2 regions of the Micrococcus sp. Mcc89 genome follow, and region 2 is predicted to be linked to the other one. Evidence: riboswitches for the same ligand, from Rfam matches in the RefSeq annotation. Region 2 holds a riboswitch; the other holds the start of a gene.

Region 1 (11,545 bases), on a different contig from region 2:
GGCTGCCCCAGCTGTCGTTCCCCGCCCCGCCGCTGCTGCGGCTGGCCGGCGCGCTCAACGACCTGGTGCTGCTCCAGCCCCGCCCGTGACCTCGTCCGCCGCGGGGCCGTCGTCGTCCCCGCCGTCCGCCGGGGCGCGGTCCTCGTCCTTCCCGTGCGCGTCGGACCGCCAGGCCGCCGGGCGCAGCCGTTCCAGGAGCGAGGACTGACGGCGCTCCATGCCCTTCAGGTCCGAGGCGATGAGCGCGTTGATCCAGCGGGCGTTCGGGTCGGCGTCGATCAGCACGGCCTTGGCCAGCAGCGTGCAGGGCAGCGCGAGGATGGCGCCGAGCGGGCCGAGGACCCAGGCCCAGAAGAGCAGGGAGAGGAAGCTGACGGTGGGGATCACGCCGATCGCGTCGCCGGCCACCTTGGGCTGGATCACGGACTGCAGCACGAAGTTCAGCACCGAGTAGCTGACCACCACCCACAGGAAGTCGGACCAGCCGCCCGCCGCCAGGCCCAGGACGGCCGGCGGCAGCAGGCCGATGATGAAGCCGATGTTCGGGATGTAGTTGGTGAGGAAGCTGAGCACGCCCCACACGAGCGCGAGCGGCACGCCGATCAGCATGAGGGCAATCACGTCCAGCACCGCCACGATCAGGCCGAACACCGTGGTGACCACCCAGTAGCGGCGCACGCCCTGGGCGAACTCGACCAGGGCGTGGCCGAACTCGTGGCGGGCGGTGCTGAGCAGGCGGACGCGGCGTTCGACGTCCATCGAGTCCATCGCGAGGAAGAACATGCCCATGATCACGGTGACGAGCAGGCCGAAGACCGCGTAGACGTTCGTGGCGATCTTCGTGATGGCGCTGACGGCCGTCCCGGTCACGGTGCTCATGTCGATCGAGGCCAGCTGCTGGGACACCATGTCCGGGGTCACGCCGCGCTCGTTGAGCCAGTGCGAGACGTCCAGGACGATCTGCTGGAAGCGGTCCGCGTACTTGGGCAGCTCCGCCACCAGCTCGAGGCCGGACCACACCATCATGCCCCCGAACACGGCCATCACCGCGACGACCAGCAGGACGGTGGTGGCGGCCCCGAGCACGGGGTGCAGGCCCCGGCGGATGAGCCAGGCCTGCAGGGGGTAGGCCACGATCACGAGGTTCAGCCCCAGGAAGACGGGCGCCGCGATGGAGGCGATCCCCTGGAAGAACTGCACCACCAGCACCAGGCCCGCGAGCGTCAGGACGATCACCAGCATGCGCGGCCACATGCGGTGGGGGCGGCGGATGTCCCAGTCGGAGGCGGGGCTGGACGAGGCGGGCGGCGGGGTCACCCCCGCGGGCTGTGCGGCGCTCACGCGGGCAGTCTATGCGCGGGCCGGACGGGGTAGGGTCGGGACCAGTCCACATCGACAGGGGAGCGCCCGCGCGGCGCTGAGAGTGCGGTCCGCCGCAGACCCTCGAACCTGCTCCGGTCCGCACCGGCGAAGGAAGTCGAGTCTCCCGGTCGACGTCGTCCCGGGATTCCGGTGGCGGCCTCGTCCCGGCCCCTCTGCCGTCCCAGACAGAGGAGAACCGCCATGTCCCGCACCCCGCACCGCGCCCTCGCCGCCCTCTCGGTGGCCGCCCTCGCCCTCACCGGCTGTTCGGTGTCCGGCTCGTCCGGCGACGGGGCGTCGTCGTCCGCCTCCGGGGCCGGCGGCGAGTCGACGACCGTGACGATCATGACGCACGACTCGTTCAACCTGCCCCAGGAGCTCGTCCAGAAGTTCGAGCAGGAGTCCGGCTACACCCTGAAGACCACGGCCCCCGGCGACGCCGGCAGCGTGGTGAACCAGCTCCTGCTGGCCAAGGACGAGCCCACCGTGGACGGCGTCTACGGCGTGGAGGACCACTCGGCGCACCGCCTCGTCCGCGAGGGCGTCGTCGCCGCCTACACCCCGAAGGACCTGCCCGCCTCCGTGCAGGACCGGATGGTGGAGGACCGCATGACCCCGGTGGACCAGGGCCAGGTGTGCTTCAACACGGATCCGGCGTGGTTCACCGCCCACGACGTCGAGGCCCCCACCTCGATCGACCAGCTCGACGACCCCGAGTACGCGAAGCTGACGGTCGCCACCTCCCCCGTGGCCTCCTCCCCCGGCCTGGCGCTGCTCGCGGCCACCACGGAGAAGTACGGCGACGACGGCTGGCGGGACTGGTGGCAGGGCCTGATGGAGCACGGCGGCAAGGTCGCCGACAGCTGGTCCGACGCCTACAACTCGGACTTCTCCGGCGGCGAGGGCAAGGGTCAGTTCCCGGTGGTGCTCTCCTACTCCTCCTCCCCCGCGTTCGCCCCCGAGACCGAGGTGATCGAGGACTCCTGCACCCCGCAGGTCGAGTACGCCGGCGTGCTCGAGGGCGCGAAGAACCCCGAGGGCGCGCAGGCGTTCGTGGACTTCATGCTCACCGAGGAGGTCCAGTCCGCCCTGCCCGAGTCGATGTACATGTACCCGATCGACGAGTCGGTGCAGCTGCCCGAGGAATGGGCGCAGAACGCGCCGCTCGTCGAGGACGCCATCACCCCGGACCCCGCCCGCATCGACGAGCGCCGCGAGGACCTGCTGAAGGAGTGGACCGCCCTGGCCGAGGCCTCCCGGCGCTGATGTCCGCGCTCACCGAGGTCGCGGCCCCCGGCACGGACCTGCCGCGCCGGCGGGCGCGCGGCCGGGGGGACGGGCTCAGCCCGTGGTGGCTGGTGGCCGCCGTCCTGCCGGTCGCCTTCCTGCTCGTCTTCTTCGCGTGGCCCGTGGCGGCCATGCTCTGGCGCGGGATCGGCGGCGACGCCGACGCGTTCACCGGCGCCGTGGACCTCACCGCCTTCGGGGAGACCCTCGCCCGCGAACGCACGTGGCGCATCCTCGGCCAGACGCTCGGGATGGCCGCCGCCGGCACGGTGGTCTCGGTGGCGCTCGGCCTGCCGACCGCGTTCGTGCTGCACCGGCGTCGCGTCCCGGGGCGGGCCGTGCTCCGCGCCCTCGTGCTCGTGCCGTTCGTCCTGCCCACGGTGGTGGTCGGCGTCGCGTTCCGCGCCCTGCTCGCCCCCGGCGGACCGCTGGGCTTCACCGGGCTGGACCAGACGACCACCGCCGTCGTGCTGGCCATGGTCTTCTTCAACGTGTCCGTGGTGGTGCGCCAGGTGGGCGCGCTGTGGAACGCGCTGGACCCCCGCCAGACCGAGGCCGCCCGCACCCTGGGCGCCTCGCCGTGGCGGGCGTTCCGCACCGTGACGCTGCCCCAGCTCGCCCCGGCGATCGCCGCGAGCGCGGCCCTGGTGTTCCTGTTCTGCGCGTCCGCGTTCGGCATCGTCCAGACGCTCGGCCGGCCCGGCTACGGCACGCTCGAGTCGGAGATCTGGGTGCAGACCTCCGTCTACCTGGACCTGCGGACCGCGGCGGTGTTCTCCGTGCTGCAGTTCGCGGTGGTGCTGGCCGCCGTCGTGGTCTCCGGCGTGACGGCGGCGCGCACCCAGCGGGCGCTGCGCCTGCGGGAGACGCCGCCGGCCCGGCTCACGCGCGCGGACGCGGTCCCGGTGGCCGTGATGCTCGCGGTGGTGGCGCTCGTGGTGGCCCCGATCCTGACGCTCGTGGTGCGCTCCTTCCACACCCGCCATGGCTGGGGGCTGGGCAACTATCGGCTGCTGTCCACGAGCGCGGGCAGCGGGTTCGTGGGCGGGTCGACGCCGGCCCAGGCGCTCGAACAGTCCCTGCGGGTGGCCGTGGACGCCACGCTCGTGACGCTCGTGGTGGCCGTGCCGCTGGCCCTGCTGCTGACCCGGCCCTTCCGTTCACGCGCGGCGCTGGCGGCCCAGCGGGCCCTCGACGGCGCCCTGCTCCTGCCGCTCGGGGTGTCCGCGGTGACCGTGGGCTTCGGCTTCGTCGTGTCCCTGCGGGCCGCGTTCCCGGAGCTGGCGGCCTCGGGCGTGCTCGTGCCGCTGGCCCAGGCGGTGGTGGCGCTGCCGCTCGCGGTGCGGGCGCTCGTGCCCGTGCTCGCGGCGGTGGACCCGCGGCTGCGGGAGGCCGCACGCACCCTCGGGGCGGGCCCGTGGCGGGTGCTGGCCACGGTGGACGGCCCGTTCCTCGCCCGCGGCGTGGGCGTGGCCGCGGGCTTCGCGTTCGCGGTGTCCCTGGGTGAGTTCGGGGCCACGAGCTTCCTGGCGAGCCCGTCCGCGCCCACCCTGCCGGTGCTGATCGCCCGGCTGCTGGGCCGGCCGGGCGCGGACAACTACGGGATGGCGCTCGCGGCGGCCACGGTGCTGGCCGTGCTGAGCGCCGGGATCATGCTGGTGTGCGAGCGGCTGCGCCCCCGGGGCCCGGCCGGGGCGGGAGGTCTGTGATGACGCCGACGACGACGGGGGCCTCCCTCCGGCTGCGGGACGTGGCGATCCGCTACCCGGACGGCTCCACCCCCGTGCGGGGGACGGACCTGGACGTGGCCGCCGGGGAGATCGTGGCGCTCGTGGGCGCCTCCGGCTCGGGCAAGTCCACCATCCTGCGCGGGATCGCCGGGCTCGAGGACGTCGTGGCGGGCACGGTGGAGCTCGACGGACGGGACGTGGCCGCGGTGCCGACGCACCGCCGGGGCGTGGGGATGGTGTTCCAGGACGGGCAGCTGTTCCCGCACCGGACCGTGGGCCGGAACGTGGCGTACGGCCTCGAGTCCGCCGGCTGGGACCGGGCCCGGCGGCGGGCGCGCGTGGCCGAGCTGCTGGACCTGGTGGGCCTGACCGAGCTCACGGACCGGCCCGTGCAGCGACTCTCCGGCGGGCAGGCCCAGCGCGTGGCGCTCGCCCGGTCGCTGGCCCCTGCCCCGCGGGTGCTCCTGCTGGACGAGCCGCTGTCCGCGCTCGACGCGGACCTGCGCCGGCGCCTGGCCGAGGACATCCGGGCGGTGCTGCGGGCGGCGGGGACGACCGGCGTCGTCGTCACCCACGACCTCGCGGAGGCCGCCGTGATGGCCGACCGCACCGTGCGCCTCGGCGCGGGGGGACGCATCGCGGCGGAGGAGGACGGCCCGGCGGTAGCCTCTCAGGCATGACCCCGCCCGCACCCCGCCCCCGGCTGACCGCCCAGGACGTGGTGGACGCCGCCGTCGGGATCCTGCAGGACTTCGGCATGGGCGACCTGTCCATGCGGCGCGTGGCCGGGGTGCTGGGCGTGCAGGCCTCCGCGCTGTACTGGCACGTGCCGGACAAGCAGTCGCTGCTGGCGCGGGTGGCGGACCGGATCGTCGCCGAGGCGGAGGAGACCGTGCGGGCTCGCCGCGTCACGGACCTGGCGGGCCGCGCCGAGGTCGCGGAGGCCGCCCTGCTGCGGCACCGGGACGGGGCGGACGTGGTGCTCTCCGCCCTCGCGCTCGGGCTGGGCGGCCTCGGCCTGCACCGTCTGCTCACCGAGGCGGCGGACACCCCGGAGGACGGGGAGCGGGCCCTGGCGCTGCTGCTGGGCACCGTGTCCCTGCGGCAGCAGCGCGCGCAGGCGCAGGCGCTCGGCGTGCCGACCGGCCCGGACGTGCAGCGGCACCGCACGGACCCGCTCTGACCCCTCGTCCGACGCCGCCGCGCGGGAGGCCGAGGAGAGGAGACCTGCCTCCTCACAGGTGCGCTCGGTAAGGTCGCCCAGAGCAGAACAGGTCGGGACGGGTCGTCCCCTTCGTCCACGGCGATCCCGCCCGACCGCCGCAGGACCAGCATGGCCCGCCGGACCCGGCTCACAGTTCCGGCGCGGTCCCCTTCGACACAGCCGGCGAAACCATGGGAGCACGGATCAACCACCCGCGGACGGTCGTGGACCGGACGCTGCATCACGACGTCGAGGCCGCACACCCCGCGGCGCTCGTCGACGTGGGCTGGGACTTCCGTGGCCCGGGCGCCAAGGCGGAGGAGCAGCACCGCCCGCTGCGCGTGGTCCGGGCCCGCCGGCCCCGGGGCACCCCGCGGGACCGGAACGGCGTCGACCTCACGCGCACCGGCCCCGTCGTCCCCCGCCCCTCCCCGCCGCGCACCCGGATCCGCCGGGACGGCGTCCGCGTGGTGGCCAGCCCGCTGGCCATGCTGCCCGGCGTGGACCACGGCCCCGCCCTCCGCCTGGACCTGCACCCGACGACGGGGGGCATCGTCTACGTGGCCCGCGAGCTCGAGCTGCGCGAGCTCGGCGACGACGTCCGCGGCCACGTCTACACCGGGATGGTCGGCACGGCGCATCTGAGCGCCTTCTGGTCCACCGTCACCGTCGACCTGCCGCCGGAGCGCCCGGTGATCGTGCGGCTGGGCTCGGACCGGGACGCCGAGCTGCTCTCCCTGCTCGAGGTCCTCGCCCCCGTGGACACGCGCGTGGTCTCCTACCGGCTCGACGAGTCCCCCGTGGGCACGCAGCGCTCCAGCTACCTGCTGCCGGACGTGGACCCGGAGACGGTCGCCCAGACGGGCGCGGCCCGGATCCCGCTCGAGGCCATCGAGGCCGCCCAGGAGGAGGAGGACGCGCTGCGCCGCTCCTCCGGCGTCTTCCTCTCCCGCCGCCGCACGGACCGCTTCCTGCGCCGCAACCTGCCCGGGGTGACCCACAGCCTCACGTTCGCGGACGAGGCGGACGTGACGGACGTGTACGTGGACGGCTCCGTGCTGCGCGGCTCCCGCATCGGCGGGGCGGCCGCCGTCGCCGGGCCGAGCATGTGGGCCGTGCAGGCCGTGGCCGGGGCCACGATGCCGCTCGAGGTGGAACTCGAGGCGCTCGTGCTGGGGCACGTGATCTGCGCGTGGGCGGGCACCCCCGGCGGCCGGGTCACCATCCACTCGGACTCGCGCGCCGCGCTGGCCCTGCTCAACGCCGCCCGCCGCGAGCGGCTCACCCTCGGCGGCGCCCGGGGCGAGCGCATCCGCCGCACCCTGCGGCGCCTGCTGGCCGCCGTCGACCTGGCGCAGGCCGCGGACGTCCAGGTGGACACCACGTGGGTCAAGGGCCACGTGGGCGTGCACGGCAACGAACTGGCCGACGACCTCGCCCGGGCCGCCGCCCGCCACGCCAGCGTCGGCACCCCCGAGGGGGACCTGCCCGAGCGGATGGGGCAGCTGATCCAGCTCCGCGTCGAGGACGACGCCGCCGCCGGCTGACCCCGGCCCCGATTCCGCGTCCTCCGCCCCAGCCTCTAGGGTGGGGCTGTGGAAGCGACAGTGGAACAGATCACAGCGGCCGTCACCGCCTTCAACGACAAGTACTGGTACGTCGTGATGGCGCTGCTCTTCGTGGCGGGGGTGTGGTTCACCATCCGGACCGTGGGCGTGCAGGTGCGCATGCTCCCGGAGATGCTCCGGTCGGTGACGGCCAAGTCCCAGACCGGATTCGAGAACGACGGCGTGAGCCCGTTCCGCGCCTTCACCATCTCGGCGGCCTCGCGCGTGGGCACCGGCAACGTGGCCGGCGTGGCGATCGCGATCGTGATCGGCGGCCCGGGCGCCGTGTTCTGGATGTGGCTGCTGGCGATCATCGGCGGCGCCACCGCGTTCGTCGAGTCCACGCTGGCCCAGCTGTACAAGCAGAAGGGCGCGGACGGCTACTTCGGCGGGCCCGCGTACTACATCCGCGACGGTCTGGGCGCGAAGTGGCTGGCGGCCGTGTTCGCCGTCGCCATCACCGTGACCTACGGCTTCGTGTTCAACGCCGTGCAGTCCAACTCGATCTCCGAGTCCGTGCAGGCCAACTGGGGCGCGTCCTCCACCACCGCGTGGATCGTGGGCCTGGGCCTGGCCGCCCTCACCGGCCTCGTGATCTTCGGCGGCGTGCGCCGGCTCTCGGCCGTGACCAACGTGCTGGTCCCCGTGATGGCCACGTTCTACATCTTCCTGGCCCTGATCGTGATGGTCGTCAACATCACCGAGGTCCCGGGCATGATCGCGCTGATCGTGGGCCACGCCTTCGGCCTGCGCGAGGTCGCGGGCGCCGCCGTCGGCATGACGATGGTGATGCAGGGCGTGCGCCGCGGCATGTTCTCCAACGAGGCCGGCATGGGCTCCGCCCCGAACGCCGCCGCCACCGCGGCCGTCTCCCACCCGGCCAAGCAGGGCTTCGTGCAGTCCCTGGGCGTCTACTTCGACACCCTGATCGTGTGCTCGGCCACCGCGTTCGTCATCCTGCTCTCCAACCCGGCCTACGGACGCGGGGAGGCGCTCGGCATGCAGGTGACCCAGGGTGCGCTCCAGCAGGCCGTGGGCGCGTGGGCCGGCCCGGCGCTGACCGTCATCATCTTCTTCCTGGCCTGGTCCTCCGTGCTGGGCAACACCTACTACGGCGAGGCCAACATCCGGTACCTGGCCGGCCGCCACGCGGGTCGGGCCATCACCGTGTTCCGCGTGCTCGTGCTGGTGTGCGTGGTCGGCGGCGCGCTCGGCTCCGTGGCGCTGGTGTGGAACCTCGCGGACACGTTCGCGGCCCTCATGGCGACCATCAACCTCGTGGCGATCATCCCGCTGGGCGGGCTGGCCGTGAAGCTGCTCCGGGACTACGAGCGCAAGCTCAAGGCGGGCATGGATCCGGGCTTCCACCTCTCCGACCTGCCCGAGGCGCGGAACGTGGCCCTCTGGAGGGACGAGCCGAAGACCTCCCCGCTCCAGGACTGACGCCCCCGCCCGCGCGTTTCGAGGCGGGATATCGACCCCATCTGGCTGCCGCGGGCGGCCGTGGGGTGGATATCCCGCCTCGATGCATGAGGATGCCCGGTCTGGACACCGTGCGGGGGTTGACGCCTAGGTTGAGGCGCACCCGACCGGCCACGCACGAGTGGCCGGCACGACGTCCGAGGAGGACACCATGGGCATCCTCTCCAGCCTCACCCGCACTCTCGGCGGCGGTGGCCGCCGCTCCAGCCGACCCACCATCGGTGCGCACATCGGCCGGTCCCCCGGCTTCGGCCGGCAGGCCCGCTCTCAGGGACGCCGGTCCAGCGGCCTGGGCGGTGCCCTCCTGGGCACGCTCGGCGGTCTGGCGCTGCGTGAGCTCTCGCGCCGCGGCGCCGGGGGCACGACGCGCGGGCGCAGCTCCGGTGCGTACCGCGGCGGCTTCGGACCCTCGGCCCGGTCCACGGGCGGCCTCGGCACCGGCCTGCTGGGCGGGCTGCTCGGCGGGGCCCTCGCCTCCCGCGGCCGGTCCGGTGCCGCCGGCCGACGCACGGCGGGTGGCCGCCGGACCGTGGGCGGCGGCTTCTGACCGCTGCGACGGCGCGGCGTCGCAGCTGAGCGGCATCACCGCGGAGCGGACACGACCACGGGGCGGGCACCGACGGATCGGTGCCCGCCCCGTGGTCGCGATGGGCCGGTGGCGTGCTCGAGGCGTCTGCGCCGCGGCTCAGCCGAGGCCGGCGACGCGGCCCAGGATGAACACCAGGACGCCGATGACCACGAGGGCGATGATCAGCCCGAGCACGATCTTGCCGGCCGAGCGCTCGCCGGTCTGCTCCACGTCCATGCCCGGGTTGCTCGGGCCGACGCCTGCGCCCTCGGCTGGGGGCGTGTCGCCGTCGAACGCGACGCCGGAGGTCTCGTCCGTCGCCTCGCGTGCGCGCCGGGCGTCCTGGGGGTCGGGGGTGTGCGGGGTGGCCATGGCCGGCTCCTCTCGTCTCAGCGGCACGGGTGCGTGCCGCTGGCCCTCACGGTAGGCCCGGGGCAGGGGGTCCTGACCAGGGCGAGGCGACGCCCGCCCCAGCGCTTTCGTGGCCGAAACGGCGCGCCCCGAGCCGCTTTCGTTGACGAAACGGCGCTCCTCCAGGCCGCCGCAACGGATCCCGTCACACTCTTGATCGTTGGATGTCCAAGCAATAACGTGATCGGCGTCACGTCCCCGCCGTCCGGAGGAGCCCCCATGCCCGAGGCCTACATCATCGACGCCGTCCGCACCCCCGTGGGTCGCCGAGGGAAGGGGCTCGCCGGCGTACATCCCCTCGATCTGGCGGCCGCGCCGCTGCGCGAGCTCGTCGCCCGCCAGGACATCGACTCGGCCGAGTACGACGAGGTCATCCTCGGCTGCATCGACCAGCTCGGCCCACAGGCCATGGACGTGGCGCGCAACGCCTGGCTCGCGGCCGGGCTCTCCGAGGACGTCCCCGGCACCACGGTCGAACGCCAGTGCGGCTCCGGCCAGCAGGCGGTCCACTACGCCGCGCAGGCCGTCATGAGCGGGACGGCGGACCTCGTCGTCGCCGGTGGCGTCCAGTCCATGAGCGCGATCCCGCTCTCCCGGTCCAACACGGCCGCCCACGAGCTCGGCTTCCCCGACCCGTTCACCGGCTCCGAGTCCTGGGCCGCCCGCTACGGGGACGAGGAGATCTCCCAGTTCCGCGGGGCCGAGATGATGGCCCGGCACTGGAACCTGGACCGGGACACCCTAGAGGAGTTCGCGGTGCGCTCCCACGAGCGCGCGCTCGCGGCGCAGGCCGACGGTCGCTTCGACCGCGAGATCATCCCGCTCGCCGGCCTCACCGCGGACGAGGGGCCGCGCACCCCGGACGCCGCGAAGATCGCCTCGCTCGACCCGATCGTCCCCGGCGGGCTGCACACGGCGGCGTCGGCGTCGCAGATGTCCGACGGCGCGGCCGCCCTCCTGCTCGCCTCCGAGGAGGCGGTGCGTCGTCACGGCCTCACCCCGCGTGCACGCATCCACCACATCTCCGCGCGCGGCGCGGACCCCGTCATGATGCTCTCCGCCCCGATCCCGGCGACGGCGTACGCGCTCGATCGCATGGGCCTGACCATTGACGACATGGACCTCGTGGAGATCAACGAGGCGTTCGCCGCCGTCGTGCTGGCCTGGCTGACCGAGACCGGCGCGGACCCGGCGAAGGTCAACGTCAACGGCGGGGCGATCGCCCTGGGCCACCCCATCGGCGCCACCGGCGCCCGCCTGATGACCTCCCTGCTGCACGAGCTCGAGCGCACGGGCGGCCGCTACGGCCTGCAGACCATGTGCGAGGGCGGCGGCCAGGCCAACGTCACCGTGATCGAACGTCTCTGACCCATCCCCCGGAGGTTTCCATGCCCGACCAGATCACCCACCCCACCGACGCCGGCCACCTCTCCCCCGCCCCGGAGGACACGATCGGCCGCGTGTTCGCACGCGCGGTCGCCCGCTCCCCGCAGGCCGTCGCCCTGCGCTTCGAGGACCGCGACTGGACCTACGCCCAGCTCCGGGACGGAGCGCACCGCGTGGCCCGCCGCCTCCAGGACACCGGCCTGCCGGCCGGCACCCGGGTGGCCGCCTACGCCACCAACTCGGACGCCTACGCGCTGCTCTTCCTCGCCTGCGTCACGGCCGGCTACGTGCACGTGCCCGTGAACTTCGCGCTCAAGGGCGGCGAGCTCGCCCACGCCCTCGAGGACTCCGGCGCGGAGCTGCTCGTGGCCGACGCCGGCATGCTCGGGCGCGTCGACCAGGTCCGGGCCGAGGGCCGCGCGTCGGCTCTGCGGCACGTGTGGACCATGCTCCCCGCCGGCCACGCCGAGCCCTCTGTGCTGGAGACCGCCCGGGACGAGACGTTGGA
Region 2 (11,545 bases):
GCGCGGCACGGCCGGCCTGGGCCGCCGCCACGGCGTGGGGCACCTCGGCGGGCAGCACGCCCCGGGCGACGTGGGTGGACAGCTCGGTGTCCGGGATCGCGACCACCGGCACCACGCGCTCGTGCAGCCGCAGCCGCGCCGTGGCCGGGCCGGGGACGTCGTCACGGGTCCAGGAGACGGTGGCCCCGCCCACGAGCGCGGGGGCGACGTTGTCCGGGTGCCCCTCGAAGCGGGTGGCCGCCTCGAGCAGGTCCGCGGGCGCCCGGCGCAGCGCGGCCGGCAGCAGGGCCTCGGCCGCGGCGTAGGCCGCGACGACGGCGGCCGCGGACGAGCCGAGTCCGCGGGCGTGCGGGATCCGGTTCACGGCGCGCAGGTGCAGCCCCGGCGCGGTGAACCCGCGGTCCCGCAGGTGCTCGTGCGCCAGGCGCAGGATCAGGTGCGCGCCGTCCCGCGGCAGGGTGGCCGCGCCCTCCCCCTCGACCTCCGCGACGTCGGGGCCCGCCACGACCGTGAGCGTCACCTCGTCGCGCAGCTCCAGGGCCAGGCCCATCGAGTCGAAGCCGGGGCCGAGGTTGGCGGAGGTGGCGGGGACGGAGACGGACGCGGCGGTCCCGGGCGCCAGCGGCTGCGGTGCGGCCATGGCTCAGCTCAGGCCGAGGGCCTGGGCGACGGTGACCACGTCGAACGGCACCGAGCGCGGGGTCACGTCGGCGCCGTCGGCGCCGCGCAGGGCCCACTGCGGGTCCTTGAGGCCGTGGCCGGTGACGGTGATGACCCAGCTCTTGCCGGCCGGCACGTTCCCGGCGGCGTGGTGCTTGAGCAGCCCGGCGACGCCGGCGGCGGAGGCGGGCTCGACGAACACGCCCTCCTTCGCGGAGAGCCAGCGATGGGCCTCGAGGATCTCCTCGTCCGTGACGGAGTCGATCATCCCGCCGGACTCGTCGCGGGCGGCCTCGGCCTGCTCCCACGAGGCCGGGTTGCCGATCCGGATGGCGGTGGCGATCGTGTCCGGGTCGGTCACGGGGTGGCCCTGGACGATCGGGGCGGCGCCCGCGGCCTGGAAGCCCCACATCACGGGGGTCTTCGTGGCCACCGCGGGCAGCTCGGCGTCCGAGGCGCCCTCGTGCGGGTTCACGTAGGGGGCGGCGTACTCGCGGTAGCCCTTCCAGTACGCGGTGATGTTGCCCGCGTTGCCCACGGGCAGCAGGTGGTAGTCCGGGGCGTCGCCGAGGGTGTCCACGACCTCGAACGCGCCGGTCTTCTGCCCCTCGATGCGGGCCGGGTTGACGGAGTTCACGAGGAACACGGGGTAGTTCTCGGCCAGCTTGCGGGCCACCTCGAGGCAGTCGTCGAAGTTGCCCTGCACCTGGAGGATCTCCGCGCCGTGGGCCACGGCCTGGGACATCTTGCCCATCGAGATCTTCCCCTCGGGCACGAGCACGGCGCACGTGATCCCGGCCTGCGCGGCGTAGGCCGCCGCCGAGGCGGACGTGTTGCCGGTGGACGCGCAGACGACGGCCTTCGCGCCGTCAGCGACGGCGGCGGTGATCGCCATGGTCATGCCGCGGTCCTTGAAGGAGCCGGTCGGGTTCATGCCCTCGAACTTCACGTGCACGGTGCCCTGCACCAGCTCGGAGAGGTGGGGGGCGTGGATGAGCGGGGTGCCGCCCTCGCCGAGGGTGATCACGCGCGTGTCCTCGGTGACGGGCAGGCGGTCGGCGTACTCGCGGACGACGCCGCGCCACTGGTGGGCCATGGGTCAGTTCCCTTCGACTCGGAGGACGGACGCCACCTCGTGGACGACGTCCAGGGCGGCGAGCGCCCCGACGGTGGCGTCGAGGTCGCGCTGCCGCGCACGGTGGGTGATCAGCCGCAGGGACGCGCCGGGGGCGTCCTCGCGCTCAGATGGGACCTGACGCAACGTCTCGATGGAGACGCCGTGCTCCTCGAACACCCCGGCGACGCGGCGCAGCACACCGGGCTGGTCCGCCGCGCGCAGCACGACCATGAAGGAGGTGTGGGCCTCGGCCGGGTCCAGGGCGGGCAGGGCGGTGACGGGGGTGCGCAGGCGCGCCGGGCCGCCGCGCACGATGCGCTGGGCGATCGAGACGACGTCGCCCATCACCGCGGAGGCGGTGGGGGCGCCGCCGGCGCCGGGACCGTAGAACATGAGCTCGCCGGCGTTGTCGGCCTCCACGAAGACGGCGTTGAACGCCCCGCGCACGGAGGCCAGCGGGTGCTCCCGCGGCAGCAGGGTGGGGTGCACGCGCAGGACCGCGCCCTCGGCGCCGTCGGCGGCGCGGCCGCGCTCGGCGATCGCCAGCAGCTTGATGACGTAGCCCGCCTCCGCGGCGGCGGCGTTGTCCTCGGCCGTGATCGCGGTGATGCCCGCGACGGCCACCTGGTCCAGTGTGTACGGCGCCCCGAACGCGATGGTCGCCAGGATCGCGGCCTTCGCGGCGGCGTCGTGGCCCTCGACGTCGGCGGTCGGGTCGGCCTCGGCGTAGCCGAGCCGCTGGGCCTCGGCGAGGGCGTCGTCGAAGTCCGCCCCCTCGGAGTCCATCCGGTCGAGGATGAAGTTGGTGGTGCCGTTGGCGATGCCCATCACGCGGGTGACGCGGTCGCCGCCCAGGGAGTCGCGCAGCGGGCGCAGGATCGGGATGGCGCCGGCGACGGCGGCCTCGAAGCTGAGCTGCGCGCCGGTGGCGGCGGCCGCGGCGTACAGCTCCTCGCCGTGCTGGGCCAGCAGTGCCTTGTTGCCGGTCACCACGGACGTGCCGGCGGCCAGGGCGCGCAGGATCAGGGTGCGGGCCGGCTCGATGCCGCCCATCAGCTCGATGACGACGTCCGCGCCGTCCACGAGCGCCTCGGCGTCGGTCGTGTAGAGCGCCGGGTCCGCCTGCCAGTCGCGCGTCGCGCCCGTGTCCCGCACCGCGATGCCCGTGAGCTCGAGGTCGGCGCCCACGCGGTCCCGCAGGATGTCGGCGTCCTCGGTGAGGATCCGGGCGGTCTGGGACCCCACGGTCCCGCCGCCCAGCAGGGCGACCTTGAGTGCGGTGGGGGCGTCGGTGTGCTGGGGCATGGTCCTCCGTGATCCAGGGTGGGTCGGGCCCGCGCGACCGCGCGGCCCGGCTGGCCTCGAATCTAGCGCGGCGCCCCGGCCCGTCCCACCGCGCGACACTCGGTGTCCGCAGAGCGGGACGGACCCACCCGGGCCCGAGGCCGACGGCCGGGTGCGCCTCGCCCGCGTCCTCAGCGGGCGAGGCGCGGATCGGCCTCGCGGGCGAACAGGTCCTCCTGCGTCTCGCGGCGGATGATCACCCGCGCCTGCCCGCCGGAGACCGCGACGACGGCCGGGCGGGCCAGCGCGTTGTAGTTCGAGGACATCACGTGCGTGTACGCGCCCGTGGCCGGCACGGCCAGCAGGTCGCCGCGGCCCAGGTCGGCCGGCAGGTACACGTCGCGGACCAGGATGTCGCCGGACTCACAGTGCTTGCCCACCACACGGGAGAGCGCCGGCTCGGCCTCCGAGGTGCGGCGCGCGGAGACGGCGGTGTAGTCGGCGTCGTAGAGCACGGGACGCGGGTTGTCGGACATGCCGCCGTCCACGGCGACGTAGCGGCGGGCCGCGGTGCCGCCGTCGGGGGCGTCCGCGTCCACGGTCTTGGTCACCCCGACCGTGTAGAGGGTCAGCCCCGCGGGGCCCGAGATGGCCCGCCCCGGCTCGAGCGAGACCCGCGGGCACCTCAGGCCGAGGCGCTCGACGGTCTTCTGGACGTCGTCGGCGAGGGCGTCGGCGATCTCCGCGGCCGGGCGCGGCTCGTCCACGGCCGTGTAGGCGATGCCGTGGCCGCCGCCGAGGTCGAGCTCGGCCAGCTCCACCCCGTGCTCGGCCTTGATCTCGGCGAGGAACTCGAGCACGCGTCCGGCCGCCAGCCCGAAGCCCTCGGCCTCGAAGATCTGGGACCCGATGTGGCAGTGCACGCCCAGCAGGTCGATCGACTCGGCCGCCAGGGCCGCGGCCACGGCGACGGCGGCCGGCGAGCGGCCGGCCACGTTGCCGTCCCGGTCGGTGGACGCCGGGGCCAGGGAGAGCCCGAACTTCTGGTCCTCGTGCGCGGTGGCGATGAAGTCGTGGGTGTGCGCGTGCACGCCCGGGGTCAGCCGGAGCATCACGGGGGCGCGGCGGCCGGCCTCGGCCGCGAGCGCGGCCAGGTGGGTGAGCTCGTCGAGCGAGTCCACGATGATCCGGCCCACGCCCGCCTCGAGGGCGGTGCGCAGCTCGGCGTCCGACTTGTTGTTGCCGTGCAGGCCGATGTGGGCCGGGTCGACGCCGGCGGCCAGCGCGATCGCCAGCTCGCCGCCGGAGGCGGTGTCCACGCGCAGGCCCTCCTCGGCCGCCCAGCGGGCGGTGGAGAGGGTGAGCATGGACTTGCCGGCGTAGTAGACGTCCGCTCCCCCGCACAGGTCGGCGAACGCGGTGTCGAAGCCCTCGCGGAACGCGCGGGCGCGGGCGCGGAAGTCGTCCTCGTCCACCACGAGCAGCGGCGTGCCGAACTCCGCGGCGAGCGCGCTCGCGCGCAGGCCCTGGACGGTGAGCTCGCCGTCGGCGGCGCGGTCCACGCCGGCGGCCCACAGGCCGGGCACGAGCGCGTCCGGGTCCCCCGGCGCGGGGAGCCAGGCGGGGGCGAGCGGGGAGGCGGGGGCGGGCTGCGGCGTCGTCATCCGGGCGCTCACATCTTCTCCGGGGCGGTCACGCCGAGCAGGCCGAGGCCGTTGGCCAGCACCTGGGCGGTGGCGTCGTTGAGCCACAGGCGGGTGCGGTTGAGGGTCTCGACGGGACGCGGCGTCCCGTCGTCGGTGGGCAGGGGCACGATGCGGCAGGCTGCGTACCACGAGTGGTAGGCCCCGGCGATCACCTCGAGGTGTCGGGCCACGCGGTGGGGCTCGCGCAGGCGCGCCGCCGCGCCGACGACGGCCGGGAACTCCGCCAGCTGGGCCAGCAGCTCCGACTCGGTGGCGTGGGTGAGCAGGGCGGCGTCGAACTCGGAGCGGTCCACGCCGTGGGCCTGCGCGGTGCGCGCCGCGCCCGAGGCGCGGGCGTGGGCGTACTGCACGTAGTAGACGGGGTTGTCGTTCGTGGCGGAGCGCAGCAGCTCGGGGTCGATCGTCAGGGGCGAGTCCGCGGGGTAGCGGGCCAGGTCGTAGCGCAGGGCGTCGCGGCCGAGCCACTCCACGAGGTCCTTGAGCTCGATGATGTTGCCGGCGCGCTTGGAGAGCTTCGCGCCGTTGACCGAGATGAGCTGGCCGATGAGGATCTCGATGTTCGTCGCGGGGTCGTCGCCGGCGGCGGCGGCGATCGCCTTGAGGCGGTTCACGTAGCCGTGGTGGTCGGCGCCGAGCAGGTACACCTTCTCCTCGAAGCCGCGGTCGCGCTTGTGGAGGTAGTAGGCGGCGTCGGCGGCGAAGTAGGTGGGCTCGCCGTTGGCGCGGATGAGCACGCGGTCCTTGTCGTCGCCGAAGTCGGTGGTCTTGAGCCACACGGCGCCCTCGCGGTCCTCGATGTGGCCCTGCTCGCGCAGCCGCTGCACGGCCTGGTCGATCGCGCCGGAGTCGTGGAGCGTCTGCTCCGAGGTGAACACGTCGAAGTGCACGTCGAAGGCGGCGAGCGTGTCCTTGATGTCCTGCATCTGGAGCCGGTACGCGGCCTCGCGGACCACCGGGCGGGCGGCCTCGTCCGTCAGCTCACGCACGTCCGGGTGCTCGAGGGCGACGGCGTCGGCCAGCTCCTGCACGTACGCGCCCGGGTAGCCGCCCGCGGGGACGTCGCGGCCGTGCAGGCGGGCGAGGACCGAGTCGGCGAACACGTTCATCTGGTTGCCGGCGTCGTTGACGTAGTACTCGGCGGTGACGTCCGCGCCCGAGGCGCGCAGCAGGCGGGCGATCGCGTCGCCCAGCGCGGCCCAGCGGGTGTGGCCGATGTGCAGCGGGCCGGTGGGGTTGGCGGAGACGAACTCCATGTTCACGGTGTGCCCGGCCAGGGCGTCGTTGCGGCCGTACTCCGGGCCGGCCTCGACGATCTCGCGGGCCAGGGCACCGGCCGAGGCCGCGTCCAGGGTGACGTTGAGGAAGCCGGGGCCGGCGACGTCGACGGCGGCGATGCCCGGCTTCCCGGTCAGGCGCTCGGCCACGAGCCCGGCGAGGTCGCGCGGGGCCATCCCGGCCTTCTTGCCCAGCTGGAGGGCGACGTTGGTGGCCCAGTCGCCGTGCTCGCGGCTGCGGGGTCGCTCCACCTTCACGCGCGCGGGGGTGATCTCCTCCCGCAGCGCGGCGGGGAGGTCACCGGCATCGACGGCGTCGGTGAGGACAGCGGACAGCAGGGCGGAGAGGTCTTCGGGCTTCACCCGCGCAAGTCTACGGAAGGGCCGCCGCGCCCGTGCGCGTGCGAACGAACCCTGCGAGATGGCCCCCTCCGGCCCGCGGTGGGGGCCATCTCGCAGGGTTCGTCGGGATGGGGGTCAGGCGGGCCAGGCGGCGAGGCCGCCGGCGAGGGACAGGACGCGCCCGCCGGCGCTCGGGTCGGCCCCGACGACGGCGTCCCGCGCCCGGGCCGAGCGGGCTCCGGCGGCGCAGTAGACCACCAGGACGCGGTCCTGCCCGGGCGCGAGGGCCGCCGGCTCCGCGAGGACGGCCTCGAGCGGGACGTGCCGATCGGCCACCGTCGCGGGGGCCTCGACCCGGCGCAGGCGGCGCTCCCAGTCCTCGCGGACGTCGAGCAGGGTGAGGGACGCGGCCCGGGCGGGGTCGGCGAGCAGGGCGGCCAGCGCGGCGGGGGCGATCTCCCCGCCCGCGGCGCCGCACGCCTCCGCCGAGCCGGGGGCGCCGGCGTCGTCCGGGCGGGGGGCCTGGTCCGCGTGGGCGGACAGGTCCGTCACGGGGGTCCGCTCGGGGTCGGGCACGAGCCGCAGCTCACGGAAGCGCATCGTCAGGGCGTCCACGGAGAGCAGCCGCCCGACCAGGGGCTCACCCACCCCGGAGAGCAGCTTGATCGCCTCGGCCGCCATGAGGGAGCCGATGATCCCGGGCAGCACCCCGAGCACTCCGGCCTGCGCGCACGAGGGCGCCTCGCCGGGTTCGGGCCGCTCCGGGAACACGTCCCGGTACAGCGGCCCGCCCGGGGCGAACACGCTCACCTGCCCCGCGAACCGCAGGATCGCGCCCCACACCACGGGCACGCCCGCGATCTCGCACGCGTCGGCCACGAGGTAGCGGGTCGCGTAGTTGTCCGTGCCGTCGAGCACGAGGTCCACGGCGCCGACCCGTTCGAGCGCGTTGGCCGCGGTCAGGCGTTCGCGGTGCTCGACCACGCGCACCTCGGGGTGCAGGCCGCGCATCGTCGCGGCGGCGGAGGCGGTCTTGGGGCGGCCGAGGTCCGCCTCGGCGTGGATCACCTGGCGGTGCAGGTTGGAGCGGTCCACCATGTCGTCGTCGATCACGTGGACCTCCCCCACGCCCGCGGCGGCGAGGTAGGTCAGCACGGGCGCCCCGAGGCCGCCGGCGCCGACCACGAGGACGCGGGAGCGCAGCAGCGCCAGCTGGGCCTCGGGGCCGAAGCCGTCCAGGCTCAGGTGGCGGGCGAAGCGCTCCAGCTGGGTGTCGGACAGCGCGGTGAGGTCGCGGGGCTCGCGGGCGGCGGTCACCGCTCGTCCTCCTCGGCCGTGACCCGCCCGGCCATCGGCGAGGAGGCCAGGGCGTGCTCGCGGCGCGGGATGCGCCCGGCACGGCGGGCGTGGAAGCCCGCCTCGAGCGCGAGCCGGCACGCGTGGGCCATGCGGGCGGGCTCGGCGGCGCGCGTGATCGCCGAGGCGGCGAGCACGGCGTCGCAGCCGGCCTCCATCGCCAGGGCGACGTCCGAGGCGGTGCCCACGCCGGCGTCGAGCACGATCGGCACGGAGGCGCGGGAGACGATCAGCTCCAGGTGTGCGCGGTTGAGGATGCCCAGCCCCGAGCCGATCGGCGAGCCCAGCGGCATGACGGCGGCGGCGCCGGCCTGCTCGAGGCGCAGCGCCATGGCGGGGTCGTCCGAGGTGTAGGCCAGGACGGTGAAGCCGTCGGCGGCGAGCCGCTCGGTGGCCTCGAGGGTCTCGACGACGTCGGGCAGCAGGGTGCGCTCATCGGCGATGACCTCGACCTTCACGAGGTCGGTCTCGAGCGCCTCCCGGCCGAGCCGGGCGGTGAGCACGGCGTCCCGGGCGGTGTAGCAGCCGGCGGTGTTGGGCAGCACGTCGATGCCGAGGCGGTCCAGCAGCGCGACCAGGCCGTCACGGGTGTCCGCGGACCAGCGGCGCAGCGCCACGGTGGTGAGCGTGGTGCCGGAGGCGACGAGGGCGCCCTCGAGGGCGGTCAGGTCGGTGATGCCGCCCGTGCCCATGATGAGCCGGGAGGCCAGGTCGTAGCCGCCGATCCGCAGCGGCGGGATCGCGGGGGCGGCGGGCGGGGTGCGGTGCTCGGCCATCGCTCAGCCCCCCTGCACCGCGGTGACGACGTCGACCTCGTCCCCGGCGGCCAGCTCCCGGGTGGCCCAGGCCGACCGGGGCACGACCTCGCCGCCGACCGCCACGGCCACGCCGAGCCGCCGCCCGTCCGCGGCGGCGCCGTCCTCGCCGATCGCGCGCCCGGTGACGTGCGCGACGACGTCGCGGACGGTGGCCACGGCCAGCTCGGCGGGCTCTCCGTTGAGGGTCAGGGGGAGGGTGCTCATGCGATCTCCTTCAGGCGGGCGTGCAGCAGCTCGAGGATCCGCCCGGCCGCCCAGGGGGCGAGCAGGATCCCGTGACGGTGGAAGCCGGTGGCGACGACGGCGCCCGGAGCCTCGGGCACGGCGAGCACGCGCGGGGCGTCGTCGGGGGTGCCGGGGCGGGCGGCGGTGGTGATCTCGACCAGCTCGCACTCGCGGACGGCGGGCAGGATCGCGGCGGCGTCGGCGAGCAGGTCCAGCACGGCCCCGGCGGAGGTGCCGGCCAGGCCGTCCTCGCGGGCCGAGGCGCCGACCACGAGGGTGCCGTCCGCGCGGGGCACGAGGTAGACCTGGCGCCCGTGGACGAGGCCGCGGACGGTGCGGGTGATCAGGTGCGACTCCCCCGGCAGCAGCTGCTCGGGGCGCACCCGCAGACGCAGCACGTCGCCGTGGACGGGGCGCAGCGGGACCTCGACGGCGGTGGCCGCGCCGCCGATCCCGCGGTGGCCCAGGCCCGCGGCGAGGACCGCGCCGTCGGCGGTGAGGACGCCCCCGTCGGCCAGCGTGAGGCGCACCCCCTCGCCCTCCGGGCCGGCGGCGGTGACGCGTCCGGCCACGAACCGGGCGGCGGGTCCGGCGCCGACCGGGAGCGGGCCGCCGTCGGGTCCGGTCTCGGCGCGCAGGGCGGCGACGCAGGCGGCGGCGAGCCGTCGCGGGTCCACCTGATGGTCGTCCGGGGCGTCGAAGCCGGCGGCCAGGCCCGGGGCCAGGGCGGGCTCGGCGCGGCGCAGCGCGCGGACGGAGACGGGCTCGACCCGGCGACCGAGGATCGAGGCGTGCTCGAGCACGTGGTCCCAGGCGCGGGCGTCCGAGGGGTCCGCGGCCACGATCCAGGCGCCCTGTGCGAGGAAGCCCGTCTCCACATCGGTGAAGGCGGCGAGCAGGTCCACGAGGGCCGGGTAGGCCTCCCAGCCGGCCTGCAGCAGCGGGGCGAGGTCGTCCTGGCTGAACTGGGTCTCGGCGAGCGGCGCGAGCATCCCCGCCGCGGCGTGGGTGGCCCCGGCCACGGCGTGCGGGCGCCCGGCGGCGTCCAGCTCGGGGGCGATCAGGGTGACGGCGTGGCCTGCGGCACGCAGACGCACGGCGGCGGTGAGGCCGATGATCCCGGCCCCGACGACGGCCACGTGCACGGACCGGTCCTCCTCACGGCGGCATGACCCGCATCGAGTGGTGATGGTCGGCCGCGCCGGCGCGGTGCGCCCCTGCGGCCCTCTCAGCCCGGCGTGTGCGGCCCGGGCTCCCATGGAACAGCGGCCAGTCTGCCACAGTGGGCGCATGCACTCCCCCGATCCGCTCCTGATGACCGCGGCCGGCCGCGACGACGGCGGCACCGGCCCCGGCGCGCGCCGCCGCGCCCGCCTCGCCGCCTCCCGGCTGTACGTCTGCACCGACCTGCAGCGGTTCCTGCGCCCGGACGGCACGCTCGACACGGCCGCGTTCGCCGACTTCTGCGCGGCGGCGTTCCGCGGCGGAGTAGACGTGATCCAGGTGCGGGACAAGGCCGTGGACGTGGCGGTCGAGCTGGCCGCGTTCGCCACGCTCGTCCCGCTGGCCCGGGAGCACGGGGCGCTCTCGGCCGCCAACGACCGCGCCGACGTCGCCGCCCTGGCCGGGGTGGACGTGTTCCACACGGGCCAGACCGACCTGACCACCGCGCAGTGCCGCGCCCTGCTGGGCCCGGACGTGGTGCTCGGCCGCTCGTGCCACACCGAGGCGCAGGTGCGCGGCGCCCGCGCGGAGGACGGCCTGGACTACTTCTGCACGGGGCCGGTGTGGGCGACGCCCACGAAGCCGGGCCGGGCCGCCGTCGGACTGGAACTGCCGACCCTCGCCGCACGCCTGGACGCGGAGGACCCGGCGGGGGCGCGGCCGTGGTTCGCCATCGGCGGCGTCGACGCGGACCGGCTGCCCGAGGTCCGCGCGGCCGGGGCGGAACGGATCGTGGTGGTCCGCGCCGTGACGCAGGCCGAGGACCCCGAGGCCGCGGCCCGGACCCTGCGCGCGGGCCTGCCCGGCTGACGCGCCCCGCGGGGAGGTCACGGACGGGCCGTCCTGATGGTGTAGAGTCGACGAGTCCGCAACGCGCTCGACGCGTCGCGACCCCCGCCTCCGTAGCTCAGGGGATAGAGCGTCTGCCTCCGGAGCAGAAGGCCGCAGGTTCGAATCCTGCCGGGGGCACGAGCGAACAGAGCCGGACCCCCGTGGCGACACGGTGGTCCGGCTCTTCTGGGTTCTGCGGACCCGGACGCTCGAGCGGAGCGGGAGGTCCGGGTCACCGGCATTCGAGGCGGGAAATCGACCTCATGGGACGTCCCGAGGTGCGTATTCGCCGGATTTCCCGCCTCGAACGTGTCGAAGCCCGGAGGTCCCGCCCTCAGCCCCGCTGCGCATGACCGTGGTCGACGGGCCCGTGCCACGTCGGCCGCGAGGCGTCCCCGACCGCGAGCGCCTCCCCCGCCCGCATCGCGTCGGCCAGCCACGGCTTGGCCCGCTCGAGTGCGTCCTCCCAGCTCAGGCCCGCCCCGGCCAGCGTGGCCAGGGCCGAGGAGAGGGTGCAGCCGGTGCCGTGCGAGGCGCGGGTCGTCACGCGCGGGCCGCGCACCTCGTGCACGGCCCCGCCCACGCGCACGACGGCGTCCGGCACCTCCGCCGCTGCGGCCTCGGGCGCCTCGGTCTCGTCCAGGTGCCCGCCCTTGAGCAGCACCGTCACCCCGTGCTCGGCGGCCAGGCCCCGCGCCGCGTCGAGGG

The links. A riboswitch is a leader RNA that binds a small molecule or an ion and turns the genes downstream of it on or off. The one in region 2 is predicted to bind thiamine pyrophosphate.
Region 1: another riboswitch for thiamine pyrophosphate. It lies ahead of NR072_RS00845 (thiamine ABC transporter substrate binding subunit); the one in region 2 lies ahead of NR072_RS04460 (FAD-dependent oxidoreductase).

Annotation. Positions count from the first base shown of each region.
Region 1 is NZ_JALJRI010000009.1:5,476-17,020, reverse strand. Features, by position in the region: gene NR072_RS00855 (agmatine deiminase family protein) at 1-89, shown strand, start outside; gene NR072_RS00850 (AI-2E family transporter) at 55-1,341, opposite strand; TPP riboswitch at 1,388-1,493, shown strand; gene NR072_RS00845 (thiamine ABC transporter substrate binding subunit) at 1,564-2,628, shown strand; gene NR072_RS00840 (iron ABC transporter permease) at 2,628-4,358, shown strand; gene NR072_RS00835 (ABC transporter ATP-binding protein) at 4,358-5,059, shown strand; gene NR072_RS00830 (TetR family transcriptional regulator) at 5,056-5,562, shown strand; gene NR072_RS00825 (RNase H family protein) at 5,775-7,130, shown strand; gene NR072_RS00820 (sodium:alanine symporter family protein) at 7,191-8,633, shown strand; gene NR072_RS00815 (hypothetical protein) at 8,824-9,219, shown strand; gene NR072_RS00810 (DUF6480 family protein) at 9,358-9,612, opposite strand; gene NR072_RS00805 (acetyl-CoA C-acetyltransferase) at 9,871-11,019, shown strand; gene NR072_RS00800 (fatty acyl-CoA synthetase) at 11,040-11,545, shown strand, end outside.
Region 2 is NZ_JALJRI010000030.1:99,127-110,671, reverse strand. Features, by position in the region: gene thrB (homoserine kinase) at 1-640, opposite strand, end outside; gene thrC (threonine synthase) at 644-1,756, opposite strand; gene NR072_RS04490 (homoserine dehydrogenase) at 1,760-3,082, opposite strand; gene lysA (diaminopimelate decarboxylase) at 3,253-4,725, opposite strand; gene argS (arginine--tRNA ligase) at 4,734-6,404, opposite strand; gene moeB (molybdopterin-synthase adenylyltransferase MoeB) at 6,519-7,700, opposite strand; gene NR072_RS04470 (thiazole synthase) at 7,697-8,515, opposite strand; gene thiS (sulfur carrier protein ThiS) at 8,519-8,761, opposite strand; gene NR072_RS04460 (FAD-dependent oxidoreductase) at 8,758-9,927, opposite strand; TPP riboswitch at 9,921-10,051, opposite strand; gene thiE (thiamine phosphate synthase) at 10,073-10,816, shown strand; tRNA gene NR072_RS04450 (tRNA-Arg) at 10,903-10,975, shown strand; gene thiD (bifunctional hydroxymethylpyrimidine kinase/phosphomethylpyrimidine kinase) at 11,172-11,545, opposite strand, start outside.